4 regions of the Anaerobiospirillum sp. NML120511 genome follow, and region 1 is predicted to be linked to each of the others. Evidence: predicted binding sites of a transcription regulator. Region 1 holds the regulator's gene; each other region holds the start of a gene.

Evidence for each region. The regulator sigma-54, encoded in region 1, starts transcription at its own class of promoters, with help from an activator protein. The targets are predictions, from matches to a motif close to TGGCACNGTTTTNGCTT.
Region 2: a site for sigma-54 is predicted at 2,292-2,308, ahead of MXE39_RS08740 (flagellin). Genes of this name have one in related genera too.
Region 3: a site for sigma-54 is predicted at 2,347-2,363, ahead of MXE39_RS10625 (flagellin). Genes of this name have one in related genera too.
Region 4: a site for sigma-54 is predicted at 3,747-3,763, ahead of fliE (flagellar hook-basal body complex protein FliE). Genes of this name have one in related genera too.

The regions. Positions count from the first base shown of each region.
Region 1 covers NZ_JALKIK010000005.1:67,922-75,987, reverse strand. The annotation lists gene MXE39_RS02535 (KpsF/GutQ family sugar-phosphate isomerase) at 1-165, shown strand, start outside; gene MXE39_RS02530 (hypothetical protein) at 234-398, shown strand; gene MXE39_RS02525 (HAD hydrolase family protein) at 422-1,057, shown strand; gene lptC (LPS export ABC transporter periplasmic protein LptC) at 1,659-2,225, shown strand; gene lptA (lipopolysaccharide transport periplasmic protein LptA) at 2,206-2,730, shown strand; gene lptB (LPS export ABC transporter ATP-binding protein) at 2,801-3,526, shown strand; gene rpoN (RNA polymerase factor sigma-54) at 3,546-5,294, shown strand; gene raiA (ribosome-associated translation inhibitor RaiA) at 6,060-6,341, shown strand; gene MXE39_RS02495 (MFS transporter) at 7,085-8,066, shown strand, end outside.
Region 2 covers NZ_JALKIK010000029.1:21,976-30,041, reverse strand. The annotation lists gene MXE39_RS08745 (hypothetical protein) at 528-1,775, shown strand; gene MXE39_RS08740 (flagellin) at 2,393-3,310, shown strand; gene MXE39_RS08735 (flagellin) at 3,650-4,564, shown strand; gene MXE39_RS08730 (flagellin) at 4,766-5,680, shown strand; tRNA gene MXE39_RS08725 (tRNA-Met) at 6,106-6,182, opposite strand; gene MXE39_RS08720 (hypothetical protein) at 6,980-7,309, opposite strand.
Region 3 covers NZ_JALKIK010000044.1:27,444-35,509, reverse strand. The annotation lists gene MXE39_RS10635 (flagellin) at 1-677, shown strand, start outside; gene MXE39_RS10630 (flagellin) at 1,059-1,976, shown strand; gene MXE39_RS10625 (flagellin) at 2,507-3,433, shown strand; gene MXE39_RS10620 (hypothetical protein) at 3,823-4,242, shown strand; gene MXE39_RS10615 (bile acid:sodium symporter family protein) at 4,244-5,251, shown strand; gene MXE39_RS10610 (branched-chain amino acid transaminase) at 5,978-6,916, shown strand; gene ilvD (dihydroxy-acid dehydratase) at 7,147-8,066, shown strand, end outside.
Region 4 covers NZ_JALKIK010000004.1:9,928-17,993, reverse strand. The annotation lists gene MXE39_RS01810 (exo-alpha-sialidase) at 1-689, shown strand, start outside; gene MXE39_RS01805 (hypothetical protein) at 1,822-2,067, shown strand; gene fliE (flagellar hook-basal body complex protein FliE) at 3,815-4,327, shown strand; gene fliF (flagellar basal-body MS-ring/collar protein FliF) at 4,351-6,285, shown strand; gene fliG (flagellar motor switch protein FliG) at 6,634-7,644, shown strand.

The DNA of each region.
Region 1 (8,066 bases):
GTAATGACTCACGGCGGCGTAAGCGTTGCCCCTGACTGCCTGGCTGCCGATGCTCTGAACATCATGCAGCAGAAAAAGATTTCTGCCATGATAGTGCTCGATGAAGATGGCCGTGTAACTGGCGCCTTTAACATGCACGATCTGCTGCGCGCAGGACTGGTCTAATCCTCCGGACGCCAGCTGGCTCAGCTGCCCTGCTGCGCTGGCACTGCGCCCCCAGCTGTCCGCCTGCAATGATGCGCCAGCTCTGCGGCGCGAACGTCATGCTGCACGCCAGCTCTGCCGGCCATGATGAGCAAGTACTGCTGGCAGCTGCCATGGCCGCGCAGGTGGCGGCCGGCAGCATGCAGAGCCTGAACATGGCTTTTTGTTGCCCGTCGGCCATAAGGCCGGCCTGAAATGTAAGTAAGGAGACTGACTGATGAGTAAAGAATGCTGTAATGCTGGAGACAACTGCACTGAGCAGGCTCCGCTGGTTACCTTCTATCAGACCATTGATGCCTCCGTGGCTGCCAGACTTAAGAACATCAGACTGGTAGTATTTGATGTCGACGGAACCCTGACCGAAGGCGGCATTTTCCTTGATCGCGGTGAAAATGAGCTCAAATGCTTCAACTGTCAGGACGGTATGGGTATAGCCCTGCTCAATAAGGCAGGCATTGAGGTTGCCATCATTACCGGACGCAACTCTCCTCTTACCGAGCGTCGTGCCCGTGAGCTGCGCATTGCCCACATCATTCAGGGCTCTCATGACAAGGCCACAGCTCTGGCTCAGATCTGGGAAAAAACCGGCCTCAGCTCCCTGCAGACAGCCGTTATGGGCGACGATATCAACGATATTCCTCTGTTTGATAATGCCGCCATCAGTGCCAGCCCGTCAGATGGCTATCACTACATGCTCTGTAAAGCCGATATCAGACTGACACGCCGTGGTGGCAAGGGTGCCGCCCGCGAGCTGTGCGATCTCATTTTGATGGCTCAGGGCCATGTGGGCACTGACGGCCGTCCAGACCTGCTGCTGGGCAAAACAGGCGATGACAAACCCACAGCCCAGTAAACACCTGCAGCACTGCCTGCCGGTCTTGCTCCTGCATCGGTACCGGCTGCTCAGCGACTGCGGCCCCAGGGCAGCCGGTGCAGCTGAGGCTGCGGGCTAAGGGCTAAGGGTTCTGCAGGTGCAGATACAATACAAAAGGGGGACGTTAGCATAACGTCCCCCTTTTGTTATTTTCGGAAGCATAAAAACACAATTCAAAAGCTCTTACAGGAGCAAAATTGAAGTCGTATGACGAGTTGGGTGGGGTTTTGAGCCTGAAAAGAGCATAAAGAAAAGGTGATGAGGATCAAGTATCAGCAAGTTCAAAAAATCGCATTAAAGCTGATATTTATCGTGTTTAGATGAATTTCAGGCATGGTGGGGTCAATTTTATTTCCCAAATTAAGGCAAATTCTGGGCCAAAAATTTGTCAAATTTAGCTAGAATAGTGACCTGTTGGAGAAATATGAACCATCCTGTCATATCACGAGGATGAGACTGAAAATCACGGTCGGTTATCATAAGGAGCCCATTTTTATGCGGGCCATGTCCCATTTGCCGTGCAGCTCACCTTACAGCTCCTGTTTTTCTGTTCTTTACCTGTACTCCAGGAGCAGCATCAATGAGCGTTACTCTCAGATCTATTATCATTGCCGCCCTGCTGTCCATTGTAGCCGGACTCATGTACCGCTACTCAGCACTGACAGGACAGCTGAGCAATGCCGAAATTCAGGTACGCTACCCTACCTTCGAAGCCCGTGACTTCACTGCCGAGGTATACACGGACAAGGGTACTATTACCCACAGCATATTTGCCCACAGTGTAAGTTTTTACAAAAACCGTGATCTGGTAAGGACCACCGGTCTTATAGGCTTTTTCTACAATAACGAGAAGAACAATGTCTCCCAGGGCTGGCAGCTCAGGGCCGACCAGGGAGAGGTTATATTTAACAAAAAGGCCTCACTCCACGGCAATATCCGTATGACGCCCAACTTTCCTACGGCTGCCATCAAGGAAATCACTACCCCCTATGTCTACTTTGACATGGAGAAGAATGTAATCAGTTCGACATCGAAAATTACCATCAAAGGTCAGAACTTCGTTAATGAAGGATCGGACTACTCAGTGGATCTCAACCGCAAGACTTTTGTGATCAAGGACAGACCTCATGCAGTTTATTACCCATAGCAGCAGGGTTATTTTGGCTGCCGCCGTGTTAAGTCTGAGCCCGGCCTGGGCTCTTAAAAGCGATCATACTCAGCCTATCAACGTTCAGTCAGTAGAGCAGAGTGCTGATCTTCAGGCCAATAAACTGCTGTTTTCCGGAGACGTGGAAGCCACCCAGGGCTCAATCAAACTCAAGGCAGACAAGGTAGAGGTAACACGCAGTCCCAAGGGGGCGCTCAAGTCCATTGTGGCTTACGGCAACCCGGTCACCTTTGAACAGAAACAGGATGACGGACGCGTTATAAAAGCCCGCGCCAGTACGCTGAGCTACATTCCTGAGGAAACACGCATTGTTCTGGCCGGCCGTGCCTCTATCTGGCAGGGTGAGTCGCGCATGACAGGCGAGCGTATCGAATATAATATCAGCACTCAGAAAATGAGAGCATCAAACAACAACAGTCAGGGCGGACGCGTCTCAAGTACCTTCGTACCTGCTGATTTTTCCAGAGATAAGAACAAACAGTAAGGACCCTTCCTGAAAGCCCGCTCCGCCTAAGGTCAGCGGGCCTCATAACCTGTTACAAGAAAGGTCGTTTATGAGTCTCCTTCAAGCCAATCACCTCAAAAAAACCTACAAGGACCGTGTGGTGGTCAATGATGTAAGTCTGAGCATCGAAAGTGGCAGTGTTGTCGGTCTTCTTGGACCAAATGGCGCCGGTAAAACCACTTCTTTCTACATCATTGTGGGCATTATCTCTACAGAAAACGGCAATGTGACCATCGATGACGTCGATATCACTCACATGCCCATGCACAAAAGAGCCCAGGCAGGTCTTGGTTACCTGCCGCAGGAAAACTCCATTTTTCGCAAACTTACCGTTGAGGAGAATCTCCTCAGTGTAATGGAGCTGCAGAAAAAGCAGAGTCGTCTTGAAATGCAAAAGCGCGTAGACGAGCTGCTTGAAGAATTCCATATCGAGCATATCCGCAAGAGCTCAGGTATGGCCCTGTCAGGCGGCGAGCGCCGCCGCGTGGAAATTGCCCGCGCCCTGGCAGCCAACCCGAAATTCGTCCTGCTGGACGAGCCTTTTGCCGGTGTTGACCCGATATCAATTTCCGACATCAAAGATATTATCAAGCACCTGAGAGACCGTGGCATTGGCGTGCTCATCACTGACCACAATGTCCGCGAGACTTTAGACGTATGTGCCAAAGCTTATATAGTGAACGCTGGAGAAATTATTGCCCAGGGTACGGCACAGGAAGTACTGAACAACAAGAAAGTTCAGGAAGTCTACTTGGGTAAGAACTTCTCTTTATAGGATCAGAACCATGGCCGGTTTGAGAAACTCGCTCCAGTTAAGAGCAATCCAGACCCATACTTTAACCATGACACCGCAGCTGCAGCAGGCTATCCGTCTTCTGCAGTTATCAACTCTTGATCTGCGTCAGGAGATTCAGCAGACCGTTGAAACCAATCCCCTTCTGGAGATTGACGAGTCCATTGCCAATGCCAACCTGGAGTCTCTTGATGCCATGGCTGAGCGTGAGCGCATGGAGAACGACAGTGAGGTCTATGACCCGTTCAACGACGATGCCTCCTTCCAGGGTGCTGATATCGACATGGCCGGCTATGACGGTAAGAGCGAAATTGCCTCGGTAAATGAGCTTATGGGCAGTGACAGCACCATGCGTGGCAGCAGCAGCATCGAGTACGCTCCTGATCACGATGGTGGCGGCGATTTTGATGACTTCTCATCTGCTGACCATAATATGGCAGCTGATCTGGCAGCTATGGGCGATTACAGCCAGGTAACTGATACCGGTGGCGGTGACCTGCCGGACAAACTTGCCATGCCTGAGATCGATCCGGGCAGCACCTCCACTCAGGAGAATCTTGATAATCTGAGCCGTGAGGACAATTACAGCGCCCGCACCCGCAGCAAGGGTGCCGTAATGGACGATGACGGTGCCTACGAGGGCGAAACTCAGATCAATCTGCACGATCACCTGACCTGGCAGCTCGACTGCTCTCCGCTTAAGGGCCGTGACCGCTATATTGCTGAAGTTATCATTGACGGTATTGATGACTCAGGATATCTGACTGAAAGCCTTGATGATCTGCTCGCTCTTATCAATGTCACCTGGCCAGAGGCCACCATTGATGACGTCAATATCGTCCTCAAGCTTATTCAGAACTACGACCCTCTGGGTGTAGGCGCCCGCTCCGTACAGGAGTGTCTGCTCATTCAGCTCAAGGATCTGATGACCCGTGATCATAGCGAAGAGGTACGCATGGCCAATGAAGTGGTCTCCAAGTACCTTGATCTGCTGTCCAACCACGATTACCGCTCCCTTTGCTCCAAGCTGGGCGTCAAGGAAGATGTCTTAAAGAAGGTCAATGACGTCATTGTGTCCCTGACTCCACGCCCGGGACGCACCGCCATCAGAGAAAAGGCTGATTACATCGTGCCTGATGTGCTGGTAGTAAAGGACAAGGACGGAGATTACGACGTTATTCTCAACCCTGATGCTCTGCCACGTGTGCGCCTTAACGAGCAGTACCGCTCCCTTGCCTGCTATGCCCGCAATGAGCGCGAAAAGGAGTTCTTCAAGTCCAATCTGCAGGAGGCCAACTGGTTCATCCAGAGTATGGCCAAGCGTAATGACACTCTGCTTAAGGTAGCCCGCTGTATTGTTGACCATCAGAAGGCTTTCCTTGATTATGGTGAACACCGTATGGAGCCGCTGGTGCTCAATGATATTGCCCAGGAAATCTCCATGCATGAGTCCACCATTTCCCGTGTGACTACAGAGAAATATCTGTACACCATGCGTGGTACTTTCGAGCTCAAGTACTTCTTCTCCAGCCACGTAAGCACTGAAAGCGGCGGTACCGCCTCCTCAACTGCTATCCGTGCCGAGATCAAGTCCCTTGTCAGCAGTGAAAATCCGCGCCGTCCATACTCGGACAACCAGATTGCCAGCCTGCTCAAGGAAAAAGGATTCTGCGTAGCCCGCCGTACCATTGCCAAATACCGTGAGGCCCTGGGTATTGGCTCATCCTCACAGCGCAAGCGTCTGGTATAAATCCCGACCTGCCATCCTAAAAACAAAGAGCGCCTTTATGGCGCTCTTTGTTTTTGGTGGCTGCCTGATCCGGCTGCCACCCCTTGTACCAGCTTTGCCCGCTGCGCTCATACTCAGGCTAAGGCTATGGGTACATACTATGACCAATGAAGCCTGCTCTGCCCTATGGGCACCTGCCCCCTATGCAGACTGCTGTGCCTGGCAGGCACCTGCTCTGACCGGACTGGTGCAGACTGCTCTGTTTTGGAGAGCACCACTGTATTTGCAGGAAAACACGGGAGCGCACTTCCTGGTCTGAGCCTGTTATCACTGCTGGTATAACTGGCATATCAAAGGCACAGTTGAGAGCCAAAAGGCGCAGCTGCGGGCCTCGTCAAAAGTTTCAGGCAATTTGACCATATTGAGACATACATCAAATCTTGCGAACATATTTGTACACAAGGTGCTTATTTTGGTTAATATGGACTTACAGGTTGCAATACACCCCCCAGGGCACGACGAGCCCATTAGCCTGCGGTATCACCGTCGCTGACTATGATTTTTCAAACAGTTTTGCGACTACGGGAGAATACCAGGCAACCAACTGCCTTAAAGCTTCGCTTTGAGTGATAGTTTCCAGCAGTAGGAACCACTGTTACGGATAGTCCTTTTTCATACTGCACCCAACCATATCTTTTCTGGACTATTTAATGCTCAGGCATGATAACAGCGGTGGACGTCAGCCTCACTTTCGGTATCCAACAAGTTTGGATTAAGGATCAAAATATGCAGATTAACATCCAAGGTGTAGGACTCAAGGTCACAGACGCTCTTCATGAATATGTCACCGACAAATTCAACAAGCTCGAGCGCAAGGGCGATGTTATCACTTCCATCTCTGTTACCTTAACTGTAGAGAAGCTCTTACAGATTGCAAAAGCCGATCTCAGTGTAGCTGGTGGCACACTTCACGCCGAAGCAGAAGATGAGAGCATGTATGCAGCCATCGATGCCTTAATTGACAAGGTTGATCGTCAGCTTGTCAAGTATAAGGAAAAGCACGAATAAACACAGTTCCGGCTCAGAGTAATGGCTGAAGCGGCACCGTCCCGGACATTAGGAAAACGGGGCATACCGCCACCACCTGAAGCGGACAGACAGTAACCCCCTGCTGAGCACCCCGGGTACCGCGTACCAAAGACCCTCTCAGGGAAAGCAACCACTGTTATTCACCAGGGCCCCGTAAGGCCCAGCTTTCAGGACGGTCTCAGATACTCCCGTTACCGATGTCTGCGGTGATGAGACTGACCACAGTTTCCCAGCCGGGAAATCCGGGAACTATCCCGGACCAGCAAAAAGTCATCATTATACACAGCAGGAGGCCCCGCCTCCTGATATTCGAGGAAAGAACCCGCCGCAGGCGGGTTTTTTCGTTTCTGCCCACCATCTAAAACTCAGGTCCCTCCCGCGCCGACAGCCCCGCCCGCGCCTGTGCCTGAGCCAGAGCTCCTCCGCCAGCATGCACTGCCCCTTGCGAGCGGCGAGCGGCGACTGCCATAATACTCATAGCCTGCCTGGCTCGCACAGCCCCGTCACATCAGCTGCCCCATTTTTACGCCTGCACAGTCCGTTACCTGATGCGTAAGGGGGCATCCATGCCCACGAATAAAGCGTCATTGAAAGGTATGATAAGCGCTATGGATTATTGTCCATTTTGCTGTTAGTCTAGGCATCCTGAAAACAGGTACCTGCCGTATTTTCTGCGGATTTTCAAACTATGCTTCATAAGGGCAGCCGCCCGAGAGGTCATCATGAGTCAGACAGCTCGTCTTTTGCTGATTATTGGACTGTTCTGGTTTACCCAATACGTATATGTGCCTTATACCACCCCTTTCCTGCTGGCACAGAAGATAAGCGCTGATTTTGTAGGTCTGGTGGTAGGCTTTTATGGTGCCGTTCCTTTCTTTACCCGCATCTTTGTAGGCATATTCTCTGACAGAATAGGCGTCTACAAGCCCATGATTATTACCGGCTGCGCCTCAGCAGCTCTGGCGTCTATGATCCGTCTGTACATGCCTACAGGCGAGGGCTTCCTCATTGCCAATATCATTTCCGGTTTCTCATCTTCCATGTGGATGTGCTTTATCCTCTTCCATACCAAGATGCTGACCTCGGAAAATCTCCAGCGCGGCATGGGCTATGTGCTGGCTGCCTGTAACAGCGGTATTTTGCTGGGCTTTCTGGCCTCAGCTGCCCTTTATCAGGACTATGGCATGTTCCTCATGTGCCTGCTCTCCGTATGCGGCGGCACTGCAGCTACTGTCCTTGCCCTTACCCTGAAAGAGCATCATGACACTTCCATCAGCGTACCAAGGATAAGCGATCTGCTTCATGTAGCATGGAACAGAAGACTGTGGTTCTTTTCCGTCATAGGCATGATCCAGCAGGGCATTCTGATGGGCACGGCCATGTCCTTTTCCAATGAGGTGGCTCACTCTCTGGGAGCCTCAGCCTGGCAGATAGGCATTATGACCATGACCATGACGGCAAGCTACACAGCCTCATGCTTTATGTCCTCAACCCACTTTGCCATCAGAATCGGACCTGGCATACTCATGACCGCCTCCCAGCTTTGTATGGCGCTGTACTGCGTGCTGATGGTATCGCTTGATAATGTCTATGCCCTCATTCCTGTCCAGCTGCTGCTGGGCACTACAGGCGGCTTTGTGTTCTCCTGGTGTTCATCTGAGGCCTTAAGCCAGATTGAAAGCTACCGACGCTCCACAGCCCTTG
Region 2 (8,066 bases), on a different contig from region 1:
CCCGCCCAGCAGGCGGCCGCAGCTCCGGTCATTCCTTACGCAGCCAGACCCCGGGCCAGTCCTTTATGGTGCCCGGCTGCTGCATGGCTGTGCACATTGTGCATTATGCACACAGCAGGCGTCAGTATGGGCTGTGTTCGGCCACTTATGGCCTCTGACTTGCTAAAAACTGTTAAGACTCAATTTGGGCGTAATTGTCTGTGATAGCATAGGGGCCTCATTGCATCACTAACAGCCAGCTGACCGGCGACGATGGCACGGCAGTCCGGCGATCATGGCACGGCAGCCCGGCAGCCTGGCGGCCAGAGGTTAAGCAGCCTGGCAGTCAGGCCTGCCATACCACTTTATCCTGGCTAAATGATTATTATGACCAGCCTGAGCATGGCGGCTCATTGCTTGCAGAGATTTCACCATTGTGTCCTGAATGCCGCATCAGGAATATGCCGCAGCCACAGGGCTTTTGACTAACAGCAAAAAGAAGTCGGAATTAGGAGACCTGCGCTTTTATGCACAGATTTACCAGGGATTTGAGCGACAGACCGCAGATTGTCCATTACTACGTGGACAAGTGTGGCCTGACATGGGAGGAGGCAAGTCAGATCGCATACTGTATTGAGATCGAGAATGCCTCATGGGACATTGGCGTCTATGCTGCCATTGTCAACGCTCTCAATGAAGCTCATCACCTCCCACAGTACGACCTCAATCGCTTTGCCCGCATCATAGAGCTCCTCATGTGCTTTATGGTGATTAATGACGAGTTCAGTCACGACCTTTTCAACAACTTCGTTCGCAAGTATGAGATGTCAGCTCTGACTGACGGTGTGAGCAGCTGGGAAATAGATGAAGCTGAAAAGCTTATCGACAATACATTTATTGATGCTTTCAGCCGCTCTATTGTCCAGTCCCGCCGCTACAGCAGCTGGCTTACCGATGAGACCGATGTTCAGGCTTCAATGATCATGTTCATCGGCTATGAAAAGCTGCGCCTCGTGGATTACATGAGAACTGACTGGGACAATCCTTACGCTGACGAAGATGCTCCTTTTGCCACCTTTGAGGTGGTAGTCGACCTGTCCTCCAATCCTCTTCCTGTGTTCTACGACTTCCGTCCGGGCAGCGTCAACCAGATGGAGGGTATCCACAGCCTGCTCAGCCGACTTGGAGATTACGGCCTGACTGCAGACGATGTCGACGTCTACATGGATCTTGATGAACCTGAGGTTAAGGATCTCGATAACATGGCCCATCAGGACTGCAGCTTTGTAGCAAGGCTCAAGCTTGACAGCAATGCAGCCCGCAGTGCTGCCCAGGAGGGCATAGACGCAGGCCTGTTCACCCAGTTTGAGCTTGAGGCGGGTATAGGCATCATGGGCCACTGTGCCAAGCAGCTGCACTCACGTAAGAGCCTTGCCCAGGTGACCTACCACTATTCCTATGACGGCGAGACCGACGGCTTTGGCTCCTTTGAAAACTTCGATGACTTCTACGAAGAGGAACAGGGACTTATGCTGCGCGGCATCAGTATCCTGGCCACCAACACCCCAAGACCATCAGGATGGGATCCGTACCGTATCTTTGAGATGAGCGAGAACCCGGACACCGAGCTGATAATCAGGGACGACCTGCTCATGTACTGCGCCAGTGGAGAGACTACAGCCCAGATGAAGAGCCGCTTCCACCTTATCTTCGGCTCCCTCATGCTCAAGGCCGCATTCGAGTACCGCAGCCTCCAGGGCAAGGAGCTGATGATGAGCGAATACCACGCACGCTGACCCAAAACTCAGCCAGAGCAAAAAGCCATCCACAGTCCCCACAAAAAACAGAGCCGCACCCCACAGCTTTTCACGGCAGACAGAATACATATGGCTTTTGCGGCCGTCATAATACATAGAACAAAGCTGCCAGTCGGACCATCCGGCTGGCAGCTTTGCCGCATTTAGGCGGGAAAGAATGATGATGGGGGTAATGGAGCCTAGGTGACGTGGCCTGTATCAGCTTTTCATCATATGGACCATCAGGAGCTGCCTCCAAAGAGCACGTACCAGGGACTGAGCACTGTCGAGGATATGCATGGGGGGCATGAGAGCCACTTCGTGCAGTGGCCTGTGCAGAGTGCGCTAAATGTAGAGGCGATGACTGCCAGAAGATATGCAGGTGTGCACGTGAACATGGTCATATGCCTTTGATAAATAACGTGATATTTGCCTCTCTTTCAATCTGCAAATGGTATCTGTTGCCATGCATTTTTCTGCTGCAAAGCCCGTAGCTATCAGCTTTGCGTGAATAAATGGCACCTGCGTTGCATGTAGTTATTTCAATAATGCAGTATGTCTATCCTATGCTGTGACATACATGAGTCGCGAAAAATAGAGAGATTAAGGAAGAGATTATGGCTCTATATGTTAATACGAATGTTAGCTCCATCAATGCCCAGAGGAAGCTCAGTAATGCCACTCTGAACCTTAATACCAGCTATCAGCGCCTCTCCTCAGGCCTTAGAATCAACTCTGCCAAGGACGACGCAGCAGGCCTGCAGATCGCTGACCGTCTGACCTCTCAGATTAACGGCCTCAACCAGGGTAACCGCAACACCAACGACGGTATCGCCCTTGCCCAGACCATTGAAGGCGCCCTGGACGAAACCACCAACATGCTGCAGCGCATCCGTGTGCTGGCTGTACAGTCTGCCAACGGTACTAACTCAGCAGCAGACCGCAAAGCTCTTCAGGAAGAGGTCTCTCAGCTTTCTGCTGAAATTTCCCGCATTGCCCGTCAGACCACCTTTGCTGGTCAGCAGGTTCTGGATGGCTGTACCGGTCTTATTCCTGCTAATGGTAATAATAAAGGTAAGCTGATTTTCCAGGTAGGTGCCAACGCAGGTAATACACTGGAATTAAACTGGTCTGCCGGCTTCACTCTTTCCATGATTGCGGATCAGGCTGGTATTGCAGCAGCTAAACAGACTAAAACTTCAGGCTTTCTTAAAAACGGCAATGCAATGGAGTTTACTGTCTCAATGGCATCCCATGCTACCAATACCTTAGCTAATATCGATAAGCTTATCCAGGCAGTTGATTCCAAGCGTGCTGGACTTGGTGCTCTCCAAAACAGAATGGAAAGTACTATTCGTAATCAGGCCAATATTTCCGAGAATCAGTCAGATGCCCGTAGCCGCATAAGAGACACAGACTTCGCATCTGAAACTGCAGCTCTTACCCAGAACAACATCATCCAGCAGGCATCTCAGTCCGTGCTGGCCCAGGCTAACCAGCGTCCTACCATTGCGCTGAGCTTACTGGGCAGATAATAAATTCATTACTCTTCTCTCTTTACCTAAAGCGGGCCTCGTGCCCGCTTTTTAGCTTTTTAAGAGCAGTCGGATACTTGCTGTCTGGCGGCCGGTCTTTGTGCCATGACAAGATTGCGACACGTTCTGGCTTAATACAGTCAAGGCCATTTGACTCATAAGCTTCAGTCATAAAAGAGCCTGTTGGTTTCTGTTTATTGACGTTAAAGCCACAAGGAGCCTGCCTTGAGGGAAGCAATGGCACCTGCGTTGCATGAAACTGTTCATATAATGCAGAACACGTACTTAATGCCTTACGTGTGTCATGCAACGAGAAATTGAGAGAATAAGGAAAAAACCATGGCCCTTTACGTTAATACGAACGTCAGCTCCATCAATGCCCAAAGGAAGCTCAGTAATGCCACTTTAAACCTGAATGTCTCCTATCAGAGACTGTCTTCAGGTCTGCGTATTAACTCAGCTAAGGACGATGCAGCAGGTCTGCAGATCGCTGACCGACTGACCTCCCAGATTAACGGCCTCAATCAGGGTAACCGTAACACCAATGACGGCATTGCTCTGGCCCAGACCATTGAAGGTGCCCTGGACGAAACCACCAACATGCTGCAGCGTATCCGCGTGCTGGCTGTACAGTCCGCTAACGGTACTAACTCTGCATCAGACCGTAAAGCTCTTCAGGAAGAGGTTGCACAGCTTTCAGCTGAAATCTCACGTATTGCCAAGCAGACCACTTTTGCAGGCCAGGTAGTACTTGAGGGTGCAGGTAAAGGTCTTATTCCAGCTGATGGAAAGCTTACTTTCCAGGTAGGTGCTAATGCCGGTAACACTCTTAATCTCAACTGGTCTGTTGGTTTTACCTTAAGTGGTATTGCAGATCAGGCGGGTATTGCGCATGACAAGCAGACTACCAAAACCGCTGGCCTGTTAAAAAATCAGAACAATACAATTGAGTTCACTGTTTCGATGGCTTCACTGGCTACCAACACCTTAGCCAATATCGACAAGCTGATTCAGGCTGTTGACTCCAAGCGTGCAGGACTTGGTGCTTTACAAAACAGAATGGAGAGCACTATCCGCAACCAGGCTAATATCTCCGAAAACCAGTCTGATGCCCGTAGCCGCATAAGAGACACAGACTTCGCTTCTGAGACCGCAGCGCTTACCCAGAACAACATCATTCAGCAGGCATCCCAGTCCGTGCTGGCCCAGGCTAACCAGCGTCCTACTATCGCTCTGAGCTTACTGGGCAGATAATCAATTACTTCTCTCTTTAACCTAAGCGGGCCACTGGCCCGCTTTTTACTTTTGTGTGGCTGTGCAGCTGTCATCAAAGGGGAGTTTTTAAGAGCCTGAGTGGCACCAGCGTTGCATGAATCTATACCAACAATGCAGTACGTATATGCATACTTTCGAAGTACTGGATATAAAGATAATTGAGAGAGAAAGGAAAAGATTATGGCCCTTTACGTTAACACGAACGTCAGCTCTATCAATGCCCAGAGGAAGCTCAGTAATGCCACTTTAAACCTGAATGTCTCCTATCAGAGACTGTCCTCAGGTCTGCGCATTAACTCTGCTAAGGACGATGCTGCCGGATTGCAGATTGCTGACCGTCTGACCTCCCAGATTAACGGCCTCAATCAGGGTAACCGCAACACCAATGACGGTATTGCCCTGGCTCAGACCATTGAAGGTGCCCTGGACGAAACCACCAACATGCTGCAGCGTATCCGCGTGCTGGCTGTACAGTCCGCTAACGGTACTAACTCTGCATCAGACCGTAAAGCTCTTCAGGAAGAGGTTGCACAGCTTTCAGCTGAAATCTCACGTATTGCCAAGCAGACCACTTTTGCAGGCCAGGTAGTACTTGAGGGTGCAGGTAAAGGTCTTATTCCAGCTGATGGAAAGCTTACTTTCCAGGTAGGTGCTAATGCCGGTAACACTCTTAATCTCAACTGGTCTGTTGGTTTTACCTTAAGTGGTATTGCAGATCAGGCGGGTATTGCGCATGACAAGCAGACTACCAAAACCGCTGGCCTGTTAAAAAATCAGAACAATACAATTGAGTTCACTGTTTCGATGGCTTCACTGGCTACCAACACCTTAGCCAATATCGACAAGCTGATTCAGGCTGTTGACTCCAAACGCGCAGGACTTGGTGCTTTACAAAACAGAATGGAGAGTACTATCCGTAATCAGGCTAATATCTCCGAAAACCAGTCTGATGCCCGCAGCCGCATAAGAGACACTGACTTCGCCTCTGAGACTGCAGCTCTTACCCAGAACAACATTATCCAGCAGGCCTCACAGTCCGTGCTGGCTCAGGCTAACCAGCGTCCTACTATCGCTCTTAGCTTACTGGGCAGATAATCAATTACTTCTCTCTTTAACCGAAGCGGGCCACTGGTCCGCTTTTTCGCTTCTGGGGCAACAGAGCTGACCGCTTTAATAAAGAGGCATGGATCTGGAGATGAACATGTAAGAAGCTGTTTAGAGGATCCATAACGGCTTAGATAAACTCAAGGCCCTCTTAATCACCTGTGCCACGCCCAAATGATATTGACGTCTGGACAGAGCCTGAAGGCAATAGAGTACTGACCAGTGATTACTGGCATGCGATGAGAGGTAATAGGGGATTAGAGGTCTTCAGATGAGTTGCGGCGGGATAGCGCCTGATGGGAGGTTGCCGTGGAGGCGACGGGCTGCAGGAGAATTTTGCAGGACCCAGAAACGAAAAAAGCAGCTTAAAGCTGCTGATTTGCGTCGTCATTGGAGCAGGCTGACCAGTTTAAAACTGGTTGCGGGGGCAGGATTTGAACCTACGACCTTCGGGTTATGAGCCCGACGAGCTACCGAGCTGCTCCACCCCGCGATTGAATGAGCACATTATATGGAGATGCAGATCACATGTCAACAACTTTTTCAAAAAAAATTAACACGGCCATCACATTACTGTGCCGCATGGCAGTTGACAAGAGGTTCTCAACCTGTACCAACGCCCTTATATAAGCCATCGAGGTTGCCATGAGTGGGCGTGTATCTTTGTTAAAAACAGAGGAGCCAAAAGTTAAAGAAAGTGGCACCACTGACAACCTGTGGAATGGGGAGGCGGTCCTGTCCTTGTGTACCGGGGCTTGCTGCCCCGTTGAGAGGGCGGCGTACAGGACCTGTCAGGCAAGACTATGGAATATCACGTCTATCCATATCAGGAAGGTCTGAAGCATCACCACTATGCTCTATGCCCATGACAGAGCTCTGCCTTACAGGTATGGCAGCACAGGTATACGAATAGCCTGCAGCAGTTCCAGCCATGCTGAGAACCGGGGTATACCTCTGACAGCCATCCTCAATATCGGCCCTCAGGCGTTAACCACTGTACAGGGTTAATTACCGTGATCGTGCCTGACTGCAAAGCAAACAGGCATGGCTAATCGACACCAGCAGTAAAGTGCTGTAAAGGCAGAAGAGTGCTTATGAGGGAAAGTATGGAGAGGATAGAGGGAGTGTAAGGCAGGGGACAGTGCCAGGGCAGTCATTCAGGAAGGACAGTTTGAGCAGCCAGACCTCCGGCTGATGCCGGAGGCTGGAGCGGGCCCGGCCGGTGAGGCAGGTGGCCGGGCCGTATTGCAGTAAGACAGCACCTGGGGCTGTCTTATCTGCCGTGCAGGATTAGTTCTGCTGGGCTGTGGTGAACACTGAGTTCTCGCCACCATATGGATTAGGGGCATAAGACTCGGCATCCCAGTCGTTGTCAAATTGCTCCTGACCATCAGGCATGACGTACTTGAAACGGTACTGGTAGCTTGGCTGCAGGCCGGTCAGCACGGAAATGGAGCCGCAGAAGGTACCATTCTTCATAGGCTTCATGGCAACTGGCTCCCAGCCATTGTGTTCACAGATTAAGTAAATCTTTTGAGCGCCCAGAGTGGCTTCCTTCTTGATGTAGAAAGTAATGGTGACTTTCTTGCCATCCTTGGTCAGGCGTTTGGAGATACTCATTCAAAACCTCGTTATTGATGCAGGACTCATACGTCCCATAAGCCGGGTCACAACCTCCAGGACATTGAGGCGTACCTTGTCAAGTTGTGCAATTCCTGCCTGCAGCAGGGGCGTATGGTCATATCAGTTACCTCTGCCATAACGGCCGAATGTTGCTGTTATTACAGCCCTGATGGCAGGAGATAACCTGTACATTTTCTTGACGCGTATAATTGCAATACTGGTTCAAAGAATATGCTGACTGTGATTATATGAGATTATCAAGGTCCTGACAAAGGAAAAAACGCGATATTTATCAAAAAAATCAGAGTTGCCCCTGCCAGGTCCCATTGGTACGCCTCTTGAGCCAGGAAATTTATTTTGCTCAGCCTGTCATACCATGCCCTAAAAGGTTGCTTACCCCATGGCAGGACCCTTTAGATGGTACCAGGGTACCCTCCAAAAGCATGGTACCTGGCATCCTGTTAATGGGCCCCTTAGGATACCTGTCAGCAAGCTCTTAGCAGGGTACTTGCCGGACATGTTAAAGGTACCTTGCAGGTGTCCTGCAGTACCCTGGTACTACCTGTGCTCAGCCATGCTCATAGCAGGTCACTAAGGCATAGCTTATGGGTACAGGTCAGCTTCGATAATAAGCGGCGTATTGTCTGGTTCAAGCACTTATTACAGGTATGTATGGGGCTGCTGCAGGCATGTGCAGGACTGCCCAACAGAGGCTTACACTGCATACTGCATGGTGCCTTAACAGGTATGCATG
Region 3 (8,066 bases), on a different contig from region 1:
ACGAAACCACCAACATGCTCCAGCGCATCCGTGTGCTGGCCGTACAGTCCGCCAACGGTACCAACTCTCAGAAAGATCGTGACGCTCTTCAGGAAGAAGTAACCCAGCTGTCCGAGGAAATTACCCGTATTGCTAACCAGACAACCTTTGCTGGTCAGACCATCCTTCAGGGTAAAGGCAAGGGCCTTATTCCTAATGATGGAAAACTGGTATTCCAGGTAGGCGCTAACGCAGGTAATACCCTGTTTCTTGACTGGACATCAGCTTTTACTTTAAGTGCCATTGCATCTCAGGCAGGTATTACAGCTCAGAATGATCTTAAAGATTCAAAAGCGAAAAAAGGTTTTACAGAAAATGCTAATGGCGGCATTCGCTTTGCAATCTCAACAGCCTCTCGTGCTACCTATGTTCTTGAGAATATTGACAAGCTGATCCAGGCTGTGGATTCCAAGCGTGCCGGACTTGGTGCTTTACAGAATAGAATGGAAAGCACTATTCGTAACCAGGCAAATATTTCCGAGAATCAGTCCGATGCCCGCAGTCGCATAAGAGACACAGACTTCGCCTCTGAGACCGCTGCTCTGACTCAGAATAACATCATTCAGCAGGCCTCTCAGACCGTTCTTGCCCAGGCTAATCAGCGCCCTACTATTGCGATCAACCTGCTTGGTCAGTAAACAACACAACCGATTTATTCTTTTTACTCTCTTTCTCATCGAGGCGGGCATAAGTCCCGCCTTTTTTACGCCTGTAATATTTTTGTAAAGCGATATTGTGGCAACTTCATGTCAAATATTCACCATAAAACGCCAGGAATTGCCGGGGATATTGCTGACGATAAGGTTTTAATTATCGTTAAGTTGCTATAGATACGGCATTTATAAAGCGTTTATCATGGTTCATGGCTACATTTATGTCATCTGGCCCGCTTGTTGCTAAATTTCATTACACAGAATTTGATAAAGGTCTGCCCAATAATTCCAAGGCAGACAGGCCTTGGATATTGATACGACCTGCGTAGTTGAGGTCGGTAATTCTATGCGATAAAGGAGATAAAAATGGCCTTATACGTTAATACAAACGTCTCGTCCATCAATGCTCAACGCAAGCTGAGCAATGCAACCCTGAGCTTAAATACCAGCTACCAGCGCCTCTCTTCAGGCCTGCGTATTAACTCTGCAAAGGACGATGCAGCAGGTCTCCAGATCTCCGACCGCCTGACCTCACAGATCAATGGCCTCAACCAGGGCAACCGTAATACCAACGATGGTATCGCTCTGGCTCAGACTATTGAAGGTGCCCTGGACGAAACCACCAACATGCTCCAGCGTATCCGTGTGCTGGCTGTACAGTCCGCTAACGGCACCAACTCTCAGAAAGATCGTGACGCTCTTCAGGAAGAAGTAACACAGCTGTCCGAAGAAATTACCCGTATTGCCAACCAGACAACTTTTGCTGGTCAGACCATCCTTCAGGGTAAAGGCAAGGGTCTTATTCCAACTGACGGCAAACTGGTCTTCCAGGTAGGCGCAAACGCCGGCAACACCCTCTCTCTCGACTGGGTCTCAGCTTTTACCTTAAGTGGAATTGCTTCTCAAGCTGGTCTCAATCAAGGTGAGCTTAAGGATGCCGCTGCAAAGAAAGGCTTTACAGAAGATGGTGGTGCTATTCGTTTTGCTATCTCAACTGCATCTCGTGCTACCTACGTACTGGAGAATATTGACAAGCTGATCCAGGCTGTTGATTCTAAGCGCGCCGCACTTGGTGCTTTACAGAATAGAATGGAAAGCACTATTCGTAATCAGGCAAATATTTCTGAAAATCAGTCCGATGCCCGCAGCCGCATAAGAGACACAGACTTCGCCTCTGAGACCGCTGCCCTTACTCAGAATAACATCATTCAGCAGGCTTCTCAGACTGTTCTGTCCCAGGCTAATCAGCGCCCTAATATTGCGCTCAGCCTGCTTGGTCAGTAACTACATAAAGATTTACTCTCTTTCTCTCTTTCTCATCGAGGCGGGCCCAGTTCCCGCCTTTTTTACGTCTGTATATCTTGTTTTGTAATGCAGTTGTTGCCAGGCTAAACGGCAATTACGTGCCCCGTCAATATTATGCCAGGTCGAACCAGGCATAAATGGCAAAATTGTCCTGTAATTACTGCCACCTGTATAAAAATCTATGCTTTTTGTTTTGTACAGCGTCAATTTTTACACCTGGAGAACGTTTCTCTGGGAAAACACTCATTTAAGATTGATTATGTGTAATATTTTTTACGCTTTATAAAGCGCTTGAATATGCCTTTTATAAAGTTTTTATTGTTCATATAAAACAGCTTATATCATCACCTGGCCTGCATGTTGCTACTTATCAGGTATCAGAAGCATAAGGGTCTGCCCAGTATTTCCAGGGGAGACAGACCTCGGAAATACAGTCGATCAGTGTAGTTATGATCGACACGACCTTATTGATAAAAGGTCGCTCGCTCTGAACGATAAAGGAGAAAAATATGGCCTTATACGTTAATACTAACGTCTCGTCCATCAATGCTCAGCGCAAGCTCAGTAATGCAACTCTGAGCCTGAACACCAGCTACCAGAGACTGTCATCTGGTCTGCGTATCAACTCAGCAAAAGATGACGCAGCAGGCCTGCAGATTTCAGACCGTTTAACCTCACAGATTAACGGCTTAAATCAGGGTAACCGTAATACCAATGATGGTATTGCCCTTGCCCAGACTATTGAAGGCGCCCTTGACGAAACTACCAACATGCTGCAGCGTATACGTGTGCTGGCAGTACAGTCTGCTAACGGTACCAACTCAGCTGCTGACCGTAAGGCTCTTCAGGAGGAAGTAACCCAGCTTTCTCAGGAAATTACCCGTATTGCCAACCAGACTACTTTCGCCGGTCATGAAATTCTCATGGGTGCCAGTGTTGGCCTCATTCCAAGTAGCGGTGAGCTTAAGTTCCAGGTTGGCGCGAATGCAGGAAACACTTTATCCCTCAACTGGAAAGATCCTTTTACATTAAGCGGTATCGCAGACCAGGCAGGTATCAATAAGACCAATCAGCAGGATAATAATGCCAAGTTTGGTCTTATGAAAGATAATAAGAACAATAATGCTATCCGCTTCAGTATTTCTACCGCTTCCCGTGCTACCCATGTGCTTGAGAATATTGACAAGCTTATTCAGGCTGTTGATTCCAAGCGTGCCGGACTTGGTGCTTTACAAAATCGCATGGAAAGCACTATTCGCAATCAGGCTAATATTTCCGAAAATCAGTCTGATGCCCGCAGCAGAATTCGTGACACAGACTTCGCCTCTGAGACCGCTGCCCTGACTCAGAATAACATTATTCAGCAGGCTTCTCAGACCGTACTGGCCCAGGCTAACCAGCGCCCTACTATTGCTATTAACCTGCTCGGTCAATAAACAGTTTTTTTCTCTCTATCTCTTTTAGTTCTCTATCTTTCTCTCTCTTATTTTTCTCTTTTTTATTCTCTTTATTCTCTCTATCTCATCGAGGCGGGCAAAAGTCCCGCCTTTTCTATGCCTGCATATATCGATATTTGTCTAAGCTATAAATGGCCTGATTATGTGGCTGGTGCTTATGCAAAGGTTTGCATTGGGAGCAGGATTTTCCAGGGTATGGCCAGTATATTTTGTTTTATTTTGGTGCAATTGCATGGTTATTACAGGGAATACAATTATTAATGTTTTGTTTTGGTGCACTGGCACCACTGGCCTGTTTTTGTTGCTTAGAATGCAGGTACAACGCAGTTGCAGCCTGATGTGGTTCAATCCTGCTGCATTATGGCTTTATGGCCGCACTTACCGGTGAAGCACTTTATCTGACCGGTGTAAGAAACCTGCTTAATCAGTTTCTTATTTTGCGGTGCTTTGCTGCGCTGTACACAGCCTGGCTGAGCCACCCTGACTGTCTGAGGGTGGCGCAGTCTGAAGCAGAAAATGCAGGGCTTGAGGCCTTTGCTTTTCACCTTGTGCTTTTCAGGTCTGGAATATCTATTTTGTTTTTATCTGCCGTGCAGATAAGCGAGGCAAACATGTCATATCGTAACTTTGCCTCCTGTGAGTACGGTTATCGTCCGGGTTATCGACCTGCATATCAAAATTGCAACAATAACTGTTTTGAGAGCAATTACAGCATGTGCTGGAATGACCGCGCGATGGACCGCCCTGAGCAGGAGAGCTTTGGAGGCCACCATGCAGACTTTAGCTAAAATGAGCGCATTTTTCGGTAAAACCTTTGCTTTCTGGGTTATTGCCGCCGCGATTATTGCTTTCTACTTCCCAGACGCCCTTAAGTTCCTTGCCGGCTATATCAGCATTTTGCTTGGTATTGTGATGTTTGGAATGGGTCTTACCCTTCGTGCCAAGGACTTCTCGGAAGTCGTGAAGCGCCCTGTAGACGTCATTATTGGCGTGGTGGGCCAGTTCGCGATTATGCCTCTTTTAGCCTATATTCTCTGCCTTGTGCTCCAGCTCCCTGCCGAAATTGCCGTTGGCGTCATTCTGGTAGGATGCTGCCCTGGCGGCACCGCCTCCAACGTCATGACCTTCCTTGGTCGTGGAGATGTACCACTGTCTGTGACTATCTCCGCCTGTACTACAGTCATGGCTCCAGTAGTCACACCGGCCTTAATCTACCTCTTTGCCCAGCAGTGGGTAAGCGTAGATCCGGTATCCATGTTCATGTCCATTCTGTACATCATGGTTCTGCCTATCGTAGCTGGCGTTGTGGTAAATGCTTTATTTGGCGGTTTCGTTCGCAGTGCCGTATCAGTTATGCCAATGATCTCAGTATTTGCCATCGTGGCCATTGTTGTAGCCGTAGTTGCTGTAAGCCGTGATCAGATCGCCCGTACCGGCCTGTTAATCTTTGCCGTAGTCATTTTGCATAATGTTCTTGGTCTGGCTCTTGGCTATGCTCTGGCAAAGGCTTTCCGTATGGACCTCAAGAAGCGCAAGGCCCTGTCTATCGAAGTAGGCATGCAGAATTCCGGTCTGGGCGTTGCTCTTGCCATGGCCCACTTCAATCCACTGTCCGCAGTTCCAGCTGCCATCTTCTCTGTATGGCACAATATCTCCGGACCAGTCCTGGCCACCGGCTTTGCCAATATGAACGATGATCAGGACAGCGATGATTCTGCCAGCGGCGAGGGCAATGATTTTTCTGACGAGCACGAAGAATTTGCTGCTCCAGCCCAGGGCGCTGCCCAGCAGGCCTGATTTAAGGTAAGTTAAGACGGCAACCCGATGGCGGCCGCATAGCGCGGCCGCCTGAGCCGCAGCACTGGTTGCATTATTGGATGCAGCATCAGCTGCAGTATCACCAGCCGTGCGGATCAGTTGCTGTGCTGCTCTCTTACTTACCTGAAAACACAGTTTTATACTGGCAGAGATCAGGATCTGATAACAGGTATTCCTGTCTGGCATACCCCGGTTAAAGGTACAGCCTCTCCAACCAGGAGGGCTGGCTTACACAACACCTTGTACTCTGGCTGACAGTACCCGCATACACCCCTCTGCCTGACACTATGCTCCCGGCGCCCATGCAGCTGTCTTAACCGCAGCGCGATACTTCGAAGCTGCTATGCTGCGCGCTGCTGCAAGGCTGCGCACTGCTGTGTAGCTGCGAAGTTGCGCGCGGATGCAAAGCTGCGCGCTGCTCAATGCAGCTCACTGCTCAAAGCATAATCACGCTTAAAGCAGTGTTATTGCTGCAGCTGCAACTTAACATTACGTGCCGGAGCGACATCAAACAAGTTTTTGGCTTAATTATTTAACAGCACAGCACTGGATTCTGTCTCAGGGCGCTTAACTTATTGCGCCGCCATGCTCACACTGAAAGTTCTGTAAGGCTTATCTTTATTTCTGTCCTTGTAAGGATTTGATGCCGTGATCTGAGCACAGACATCCGCATAAGGTTTTTTGCTGATGCTGCAGGAGTTCCTCATGAGTCTCAATAACACCCCAACCAAATACATCTGGTTCAACGGCAAAATGGTTAACTATGCTGATGCCAAGGTACACGTTCTTTCCCATGCCTTACACTATGGCACTGCCGTATTCGAGGGTATTCGCGCCTATGCAACTCCAAAAGGCCCATGCATTTTCCGTCTTGACGAGCACATTGACCGTCTTTTCAACTCCGCAAAGATTTACCGCTTCCCTGTTCCTTACACCAGAGAGCAGATCAAGCAGGCCTGCTGCGACATCATCGTAGAAAACGGACTTGAGTCCGGCTATATCCGTCCTCTGGTATTCCTGGGTGAAATCGGCCTTGGTGTACGCATCCCTGAGGGTGCCCAGGCCTCTGCCATGATCGCTGCCATGCCATGGGGTGCCTATCTTGGTGAGGAGGGTCTTGAGAAGGGCGTTAAGGTTGGCGTATCCAGCTGGAACCGTCTGGCTCCAAACACCATTCCTACCGAAGCCAAGGCTGCCGGTAACTACTTAAGCTCTATCCTTATCTCCAATGAGGCTCACCAGAATGGCTATGTAGAAGCCATTGCTCTGGATACTGACGGCTTCATTTCCGAAGGTTCAGGCGAAAACGTATTCTTTGTCAAGAACGGCGCTATCTACACAGCTCCATTTACCAATGGTCTGCTGCCAGGTATTACCCGTCACAGCATCATCACTATTGCCAAAGAGGTCTTAAACATCCCTGTATACGAGCAGAAGCTCCAGCGTGAGATGTGCTACCTCTCTGACGAGGCTTTCTTCACCGGCACCGCCGCTGAAATCACTCCTATTGCCTCTGTCGATGGCATTGATGTCGGCCCAGGCCACCGTGGCCCAATCACTAAAAAGCTTCAGGAAGTATTCTTCGACCTGGTATCAGGCAAGATTGAAGACAAGTGGGGCTGGCTCACTCCAGTTAAGAAGTAAGAATAATTAAGCCTGAGTCCGTAAAGCGGACTCGTGAAGGGCCCCTCCCGGGGCCTTTTCTTTCCCCGATTTTTTATCCCTGAGCTGGCACTGCCAGAGCATTATTTGAAAACAGGTGACTGTGCGTCCTGGGGACGTATCCCTGTTTTTTCATTTGTTTTTATGCCACTTGATATCAGTCGATGCCACTTGGGGACCTGACTCACAATGTGAGCCTGAAAGGACAGCAAATGCCTAAATACCGTTCCAGCGTTACCTACGAGTCCAAGAAAATGGCCGGCGCCCGCGCCTTATGGAAAGCAACCGGCATGAAAGATGAGGACTTTGGTAAGCCTATTATTGCCGTAGCCAATTCCTTTACCCAGTTTGTTCCTGGCCACGTTCATCTCAAGGATGTAGGCACTCTGGTAGCCCGTGCCATTGAGCAAGCCGGCGGCGTTGCCAAAGAGTTCAATACCATTGCCGTGGATGATGGCATTGCCATGGGTCACTCCGGCATGCTCTACTCACTGCCAAGCCGTGAAATCATTGCCGACAGCGTTGAGTACAGCGTCAATGCTCACCAGGCTGACGCACTGGTATGTATTTCCAACTGTGACAAGGTAACCCCAGCCATGCTCATGGCCGCTATGCGCCTGAACATCCCTGTTATCTTCGTCTCCGGTGGCCCAATGGAAGCCGGCAAGATTGAGGGTAAGGACAAGCTCGACCTGGTCGATGCCATGGTTATCGCAGCTGACCCTAACGCTACTGATGAGCAAATCATTGAAGTAGAAACTGCCGCCTGCCCTACCTGCGGCTCCTGCTCAGGCATGTTCACAGCCAATTCCATGAACTGTCTTACCGAAGCTCTTGGTCTTGCCCTGCCAGGTAACGGCACTATCGTAGCTACCCATGCTGCCCGTAAAGAGCTCTTTACCTGTGCCGGTGAAATGATTGTCAAACTGGCCCGTCAGTACTACGAGCATGACGATGACCGTGTACTGCCACGCTCAATCGCTACCAAAGCGGCCTTTGAAAATGCAATGACTCTGGACATTGCCATGGGCGGCTCTACCAACACAGTACTGCACCTGCTGGCCGTAGCCAGTGAGGCTGAGGTTGACTTCACCATGAGTGATATCGACCGCCTGTCACGCAAGGTACCTCA
Region 4 (8,066 bases), on a different contig from region 1:
TCCGTACCAAGCCATACCTGGTCCGTAAAGGTCCTTATGCCGGCCGTGTCATCATGCCTTGCTCTGTAGACAGCAATGAAGGCCTGGCCTTTGTTGATTACAGTGATGATGATCTTCGTACTCTGCACCAGAGTAATGAAATTACTCCTAGTACCGAGCTCAAGGAAGCATCTGCAAAAGCTGTTTTTGCCAATGGTGTAGTTCAGGCAGCTCTGTTTGAGGATCTGGGCAATCACGCTACAGAAGACAATGATCTGAGTTCCCTTGGCAAGGAAGAACTTGAGCAGAAGCTTTCCCGCGTCCATATGATTATGAGTGCCCGTGGCAGTCAGGTCTATGTAGCCGACAGCGAGGACGCCGGCAGCACCTTCTCTGAGCCATATGCAGTGCCTCTGTATAACAATCTGGCCGGCATTGACTGCGTTACCTACATGAACCGTCTTCTGGTCTGCGGCAAGCTGGTAACTGACAAGGACAAGTGCGATCCTGAGGCTGGTGCTCCACTTGCTATATATGTATCCAGCGATGGCAGGAGCTTTACCGAGCTGCTGCGTCTTGAGGATGAGCCAAAGGGAGTGTTCACCTCACCATACATGCAGGTGGACCGTCGTCACCATCTGCTCTATGTCTGCTACACCGACCACCGTAAGGCCATCAAGATTCGTATCTTCCGCCTGCTCAAGTCCTGATTTGCGGAAAATTAGACAGCCGCCAGGCAACAAAGCCATAAGACAGTGTGCAAAGGGCAACGTGCAACGTGCAATGCGCACAGCCCCCGGCAGCTCACCAGTGCGCCATAACAGCAGCCTTACGGGCCAAAAGACCGTATCGTATTGTATGGCGCAGAGCGCCTTGCATCTGACCTCTTGCAGCCAGTGCTTTAGCCTGCATCCTTATCAAAGGCCCCAGGCTCATGGCTCAGACACATAATATTCCCTTAAAGGTGTGCAGGCCGTGCGCTGCAGATCTGATGAACTGCAGAGCCGATAAACTGCAGCGCATCGTCAGCACCTGATATGAAAAAAGCCTCATTTATGAGGCTTTTTTCATGCCTGTAGTCCGCATATCTGACATGTTCAGGCGATCTGCAACGGGCCAGCTCAGTTAAGACAGCAACATGGGCCAGGCAGTACCGTCCCTCATACTGAGCTTCAGACTTATTGGCCAAGTAAGGCAGCGCTGCTGCCTGTGCATTAGTTGCACTGCAGTTGTTGCTGCACTCAATCATTTCAGAAGAGCGAACGTGGCCGTATGTCATTGCTTCAATGACAGGACATGTCCCAGGGCATTAAGCCAGGCTTTATGAGTGCAGGCCCTGTCCCTGAGCATGTGCAGTGGCTATATAGGGGAAGGCTATGTCTCTTGGGGGTGGGGTGTCTGTATGAGTGAAGTACCTGTCACTGAATAAGGGCCATTAGTGCGCAAAATACTGACACCAGGTCGGGGTGCATGCCTTGCTGTTCCCAGCCCCTGCAGTGACTTGCAGGGCAACCGCCAGCAGGGGGCCTGTCATTATGGCTGTGTTGAGTTTATGGCATTTCATTCAGGGCTGCAGAACTACGGCCGCAGAGCGGCCCTGGGGTCATTGGCATGAACTCTTCCCTTTGCTCATTGCTCTCAGGCCCATTATTGAGTGACATCACTGTATATTAGCTGCTGTACAGATGAATTTATGGAGCGTCTTTATATTGGCGCATGGGGCTTAGAGGGGATAAAAGACAGTTATGGTCCATGCTGTGAGACATCATCTGGTTCTCTAACCTTATCCGGAGTGGGGTATTCCAGGTTTTGCCAGGTAAAACCAGGTGGAGGTTGAGGCAGATGCAGCAGTTGCTACGGTGTGCACGCATCAAGATGCATACCTGTCAGAAATATGAAGCGACAGTAAGGGCCTGGTTACTTGCAATATCTGGCTATCAGCCTGACTTGCAGGACCGTCATCAGCATATGCATTTGCCCGGCAGTGGTCATAGCAACGGGCATAATGGGTTCCAGGATGGGAAAGTGCCTTATCGTCACGATCCTGGTTTTGCGCTGCAGGGCATCAGCTGGTTTGAAGTTGCGTGATTATCAGATGCCTGATAATGCATGGATAGGGATATGTCAGGACAGAACAGAAGCTGGCGTGTGGAGGCGCTGCTGTGCTTTGGCGTTGCAAACGGACGGGAGTTTATATTTGCTGATGGGGAAGACGTGGACTTAATTAATTTTGGAAGATGCTCTCCTGAAAGCGTCAGATGTGTGACAAGCCGTCATATACTGTTATACAAAGCCCCTTAGGCTGTTTTCAGGGAATATACGGGGATCTTAATACCTGCATGGCAGTTAGCCTGATATAACAGTATTGCTCTAAAAGTAATATAAAGTTAGTCTGGAAGTAACCATTACGGTTTTTTCTATGGTAATTTCGCCATATTTGACGCGGGACATGCCAGGTTAATTTTGTTAACTTCCTGTCACACTCAACAATGACAGCCCCTGTCATGGAGCTCAACCTGCCTGGATTTAGTTCAAGGCATAAAGCTGCGTCCATGTCAGTTCTGCGCAGCGTGGCTGACCGGAGTGGCAGAACAGCATGGCTGCTACGATATTACTTAACTTGCGTGGCTGACCGGCCAGGCTGACATGATATTGCTGACCGACATTGTCGGTTCTGAGTCGCTGGCCATTGTATCTGTCCTTGCAGGCGTCTCTGTCCTTACAGACTGCTCTGTGCATGCTGCCTGTGCTGATGTACACGTCCCATGTCATCAGCACTCTGTACTGTCAGAGTTTATGGCGCAAGGACTTGTCTCAGGATGTTCCTGTAACGGGAGCTGTGATGTACAGATAGCCGTGAGCGGCATTGAGCAGCTCAATGGACGGCACTGCCTGTTTTGCACACCTGGTGTGCATATCCGCTGTCCACATAAGGCCTGCCTGCAGCAGTCTGCCTGCAGCAGTCTTCCTGCCACAACCTTGCTGCGGCCCTCCCTGTACCTGATGCCTGTGAGTTAGCAGGCTCTGAGTCTGGCTGCTATTGGGTTGCGTTGATGTGAGAGCGCGGCCGCAGTCAGAGTAAGGCTGCATCAGCAGAGAAGCTGTGCTTAGCGGCTAGCACAGGTATGTGTACAAGTCCGTGCATACACGTAATTTTCCTGATGCTCAGTAGCTGCGGCTTACCTGCCATATGTCTGCACAGCAGAGCGGAATTACATGCGCCAGGAGGTGAGAGTGCATCGACCGTTGTTGCTATGTCATTATGTACATGCTCTCAGAGGGCGCAGTTTTGTGATTTTTGCAAAAATTTGCGACACAGACCGGGCAATATGATCAGTAAAATATTATAATTGTCAGGATCACCTGTCTGTTTTGTCAGGAGACCGGCTGCCTTTAGGCGGCTTTTTTCGGTTTAGCTTGAAAACATAAGGCCAGAAAGCTCTGCTCCCAGGGTCATCACACAAAGGCTTTTGCCCTGTGCGTCGACACTGATTCTGTACGTCTGCTCTGTGATGCAGTACGTCCAGTGTATGGAGGGCCCATGTGTGCTGTCACCGTGGTGCAGCAGTCAGGAGAAACCCCGGGAGAGATAATGCCTCAGAGTGGCTTTTCCCCAACAATTTTCAGGGCCTGAAAAAGGGGCCCGACAGGTTCTGAAAACCTGCGCTCAAATGCCTCATTTTCTACAGTCGAAAAGCAGTTTTGCTCTAAAATGAACCACAGATAAAGCTGATATATATGCCGTTTTAATGGGTATTTTGGCAGTGTGGCATGCTTTTTGACTTGTATACTGTCAGATTTGATATTTAGTCATTAATCTGACAGGAGCTATAAAATGGGCATCGAACACATTTCCAACAGCGGCTTATTAAGCCAACTTGAGCAGATGAACAGGCAGATGAACGCCATGACTCAGGGTATGGGCACTACCGCTCTCATGCAGGACGGTCGTAACACCTTTGGTCAGATTGGCGGTCACAGCCCTTATTTCGATGGTCAGAGTGCTGCCCGCGCCTTACGCGAAAAGGCCACTGCCAACATCAACGGTACTTTCAACAATGGCGTTGTTGAGAACCGTGATACTGCCAAGGTTTATCAGCCAACCACTTCAGCCGGTCAGTCTGTTGGTGAGTTCAAGCAGCTCTTAAAGGATGCCTTTGAGAACGTAAACGTCATCCAGAATGAATCTGCATCCCTGCAGAGCCGTTTTGACGTAGGTGACCGTTCTGTTACCCTGGCTGACGTGATGATCGCATCCAACAAGTCAAGCTTATCTTTCGAGGCAACTTTACAGATCCGCAACAAACTGGTTGACGCTTATCAGTCAATCATGCAGATGCAGATTTAAACTTTCGTTGTAAAGGATAGAAAATGTCAGAGAATTCATTCCCAGTGGCCGCAGGCTCAAATCCTCAGGAACCTGGCACAGCTCTGGTAAATCAGGCTGATCAGAATCCGGATGATCTCAACAGAACCAATAATGTTGATTCCGATAATGTCGATGGGGATGATGGCGTAGTCAACAATAACCGCATCGGCGGCACCCTGGGCAGCACCGTAAATTCTCCACCGGCTGCTTCCACTTTCAAGGGTCGTGTCTCCGAATTCCTGCGCAATGGTGAGATCTTAAGAAAGCTCATTATTCTGGGCTTCCTGGTCTTATTCCTTACCGGCGCCGTATTTGGCCTGCTTTCACTGCAGTCAAGCTCCCAGTTACAGTCACAGCGCTCACTGGGCCGCTACACTCCAGAAGAGCTGGGCAAGGTTATCGACTTCCTTTCTCTCCAGGGCTTTAACTACACCTTAAACGGTGACAGCATTCTCGTACACGTGGACGATTACAACAAGGTACGTGAAGCCATGCTGCGCAACGGTGTAGCCGTAAACAAGATCGCCGAGCAGGATGCCCTTATTCTCAAGGACAACGGTTTTGGTGTATCCCAGCGTCTGGAATCCGAGCGTATCAAGCACAGCCGTGAGTTACAGCTGGCCAATGCCATCTCCCGTATCAATGGTGTAGAGCACGCCACTGTGTTACTGGCCATTCCACGTGATAATGTCTTCTCACGTGCCCAGCAGCGCCCATCTGCTGCCGTAGTAGTGACATTACAGAACGGTGCTTACCTCTCCCCTGACAACGTAAACTCCATTCGTTTCACTGTAGCCTCCTCTGTCCACAACATGATGGCCAAGGACGTTACTGTGACCGACCAGCATGGTCGTCTGCTGAGCGATCAGAACACCTCTACCAATGGTGATGACCGTCTGCAGAAAGAATTTGAAATGCGTACCCTGCGTGAGGCCCAGTATCGCGACAAGCTCGATACCATCCTCCGCCCTATGCTTGGTGAGGGTAATTACTCTGCCGAAGTTGATGTCACCCTTGACACCACCATCGAAGAGGAAACCCGTCAGTTCTTTAACCCTGACAACCAGTCCGTACGTTCCGAGACTCTGCGCGAGCAGGTAGGTTCCAAGGAAGAAGGCACTCCTTATGGTGTTCCAGGCTCCCTGTCCAACCAGCCACCTGCCAATGCCACCATCCCACAGCAGCTGCGTAATGGCACTGCCATGGAAGGTGAGAGCAATACTCCTCAGAACGAAAGCCGTGAGGCCGTACGTAACTACGAAGTAGACACCACTGTACGTCACACTATCCGTCCTACTAACCTGGTACAGCGTCTGACCGTATCCGTAGCAGTTGACTACATGCGGCAGACAGCTCCTGACGGTTCTGTGAGCTACGTGCCACGCGCTCAGGAGGATCTCGACAAGATCGCTGATCTGGTTCGCGGCGGTCTGGGCTTAAACGAGACCCGTGGCGACTTCGTTAAGGTAGCCAGTGTTTCCTTCCCTCATGATGATATCAAGCCAGCCCTGCCTTGGTGGCAGCAGGAAGCCTTCCTGCGTATCCTGCGCATCGCCGGTGCCGTGCTCATCATCCTGGTACTCGTAGTATTCGTAGTCCGCCCAATGATCAACCGCCTGCTCCGTGGCAAGAGCGCCGAAGACCTGGCCTACGAGCAGCAGATGGAGATGGACAATGGTTCAGCCCTGGGTGGTGAGGATGATCTCAACCTGATTGCCGCTCAGAACGAACTGGCCGACCAGATTTACAACATCAACCGTGAAGGTGGCATCGAACTGCCTAACCTGCACCGTGATGAGGATCTGCTCAACGCAGTACGTACCCTGGTATCCAACGAACCTCAGCTCTCTGCCGAAGTACTCCGTGACTGGATTAACTCCGACATGGCTGACAAGAAGGATAAGAAGAAGGGTAACAAGCCTCCATCAGGCGTTTAAGCTCAAATATCAAAATCTAATCAGGGGGGTGGGGTTCGCCCCGCCCCTTTGTCCGTTCAGGACCTGAACACCTGACCTTTGATACCAGAGTTCAGCTGTTCAGGTGCTGTTGTCACAGCAACAGACAGATTCGTCAAGCTCTTGACAGCCCGGCACGCCGCCCAAGCCATGCGGCAGTGCCATAACAGCTGCAGGAGAGTGTCAGGGGCTGAGCCCCGGGCACATGATTAATAACACTTTTAGAGGTTTGCTATGTCAGATCGTGCTTTGATGAGACAGGGTGGTGGAAATGCAGGCTATCCTGTACAGCCATCCTCCAATGGCCTTGAGCTGTCCGATGACGAGAAGATGGCTCTGGAGAAGCTCTCCGGTATTGATAAGGCCGCGATCCTGATGCTTTCCCTCTCTGAGGATGATGCCGCTACTCTGTTCCGTAATCTGCAGCCAAAGCAGGTGCAGAAGCTCGGTATCCGCATGGCCGAACTTGAGGATTTCAATCAGGACTCCGTGAACGCCGTTCACAAGACCTTCCTGACCAACATCACCAAGCACTCCAACATCGGTCTTGGTTCCTCTGACTTCGTTAAGAATGCTCTGGTTGCCGCTCTGGGTGAAGACAAGGCCAACAACCTCGTTGACCAGATTTCCATGGGCAGCGGTTCCCACGGTCTGGATTCCCTCAAGTGGATGGACGCCCGTCAGGTTGCTACCATTATCCAGAACGAACACCCTCAGATTCAGACTATTGTTCTGTCCTATCTGGATCCTGAGCAGTCAGCCCAGATTTTAAGTCAGTTCCCTGAGACAGTACGTCTTGACCTTATCATGCGTATTGCTACTCTCGAGGAAGTTCAGCCTGCTGCATTACAGGAACTCAACGAAATTATGGAGAAGCAGTTCGCCGGTTCTGCTGGTACTCAGACAGCCAAGATTGGTGGTCTGAAGTCTGCAGCAAACATCATGAACTACCTGGACAACAACACCGAGACCCAGCTCATGGACGCCATTCAGGCTCAGGACAAGGAAATGGGTCAGCAGATTCAGGACCTCATGTTCGTATTCGAGAACCTCGGTGCTGTGGACGATCGCTCCATTCAGACCCTGCTGCGCGACGTTCCAAACGACGTACTGGTCAAGGCCCTCAAGGGTGCCGACGAAGGCCTGCGAGAGAAGTTCTACTCCAATATGTCTACCCGTGCCCGCGAATCACTCAAGGAAGATCTGGAGTCCATGGGTCCTACCAAGATTTCCGACGTCGAGGCAGCTCAGAAGGAAATCCTGGCTATTGCTCACAAGCTGGCCGACTCCGGTCAGATTATGCTGTCCCGTGGTGCAGCCGACAACGACTTCATCGAATAATTCATACCTGTGCGGCGTTCACTCCGGCTTTGGCCGGTACTACGCCACACCACGGGCCGGTTCCAGCCTTTGCAACAGGCACCGGCCCGGCGGTTACTGTACTCAACACCTGAATCAGCCATATGCCGGTTCAGGTGTTTTGTTTTTCATACCTCAAAAATGAAAAACAGGACAGAGCAGGCCAGGAGACCTCGAACCTCCCGGCCCATCTCCTCCCGGCATATACGTGCGTAGGTACGTACGTATGTACGTACGTACGTACGTACTGTTTAAGTGTGGGGTGTAGATATTTCTACAAAAGCCTGTAATTAAGCCATACCTTGCGACAGGGTAAAGTAGCTTTATCAGGCGCTTCTGGTGATCTGAACCGCACAGCATTCTTCTACCGGTTTTATTAAAGAAGGATGCTTCAGAAAGCCAGA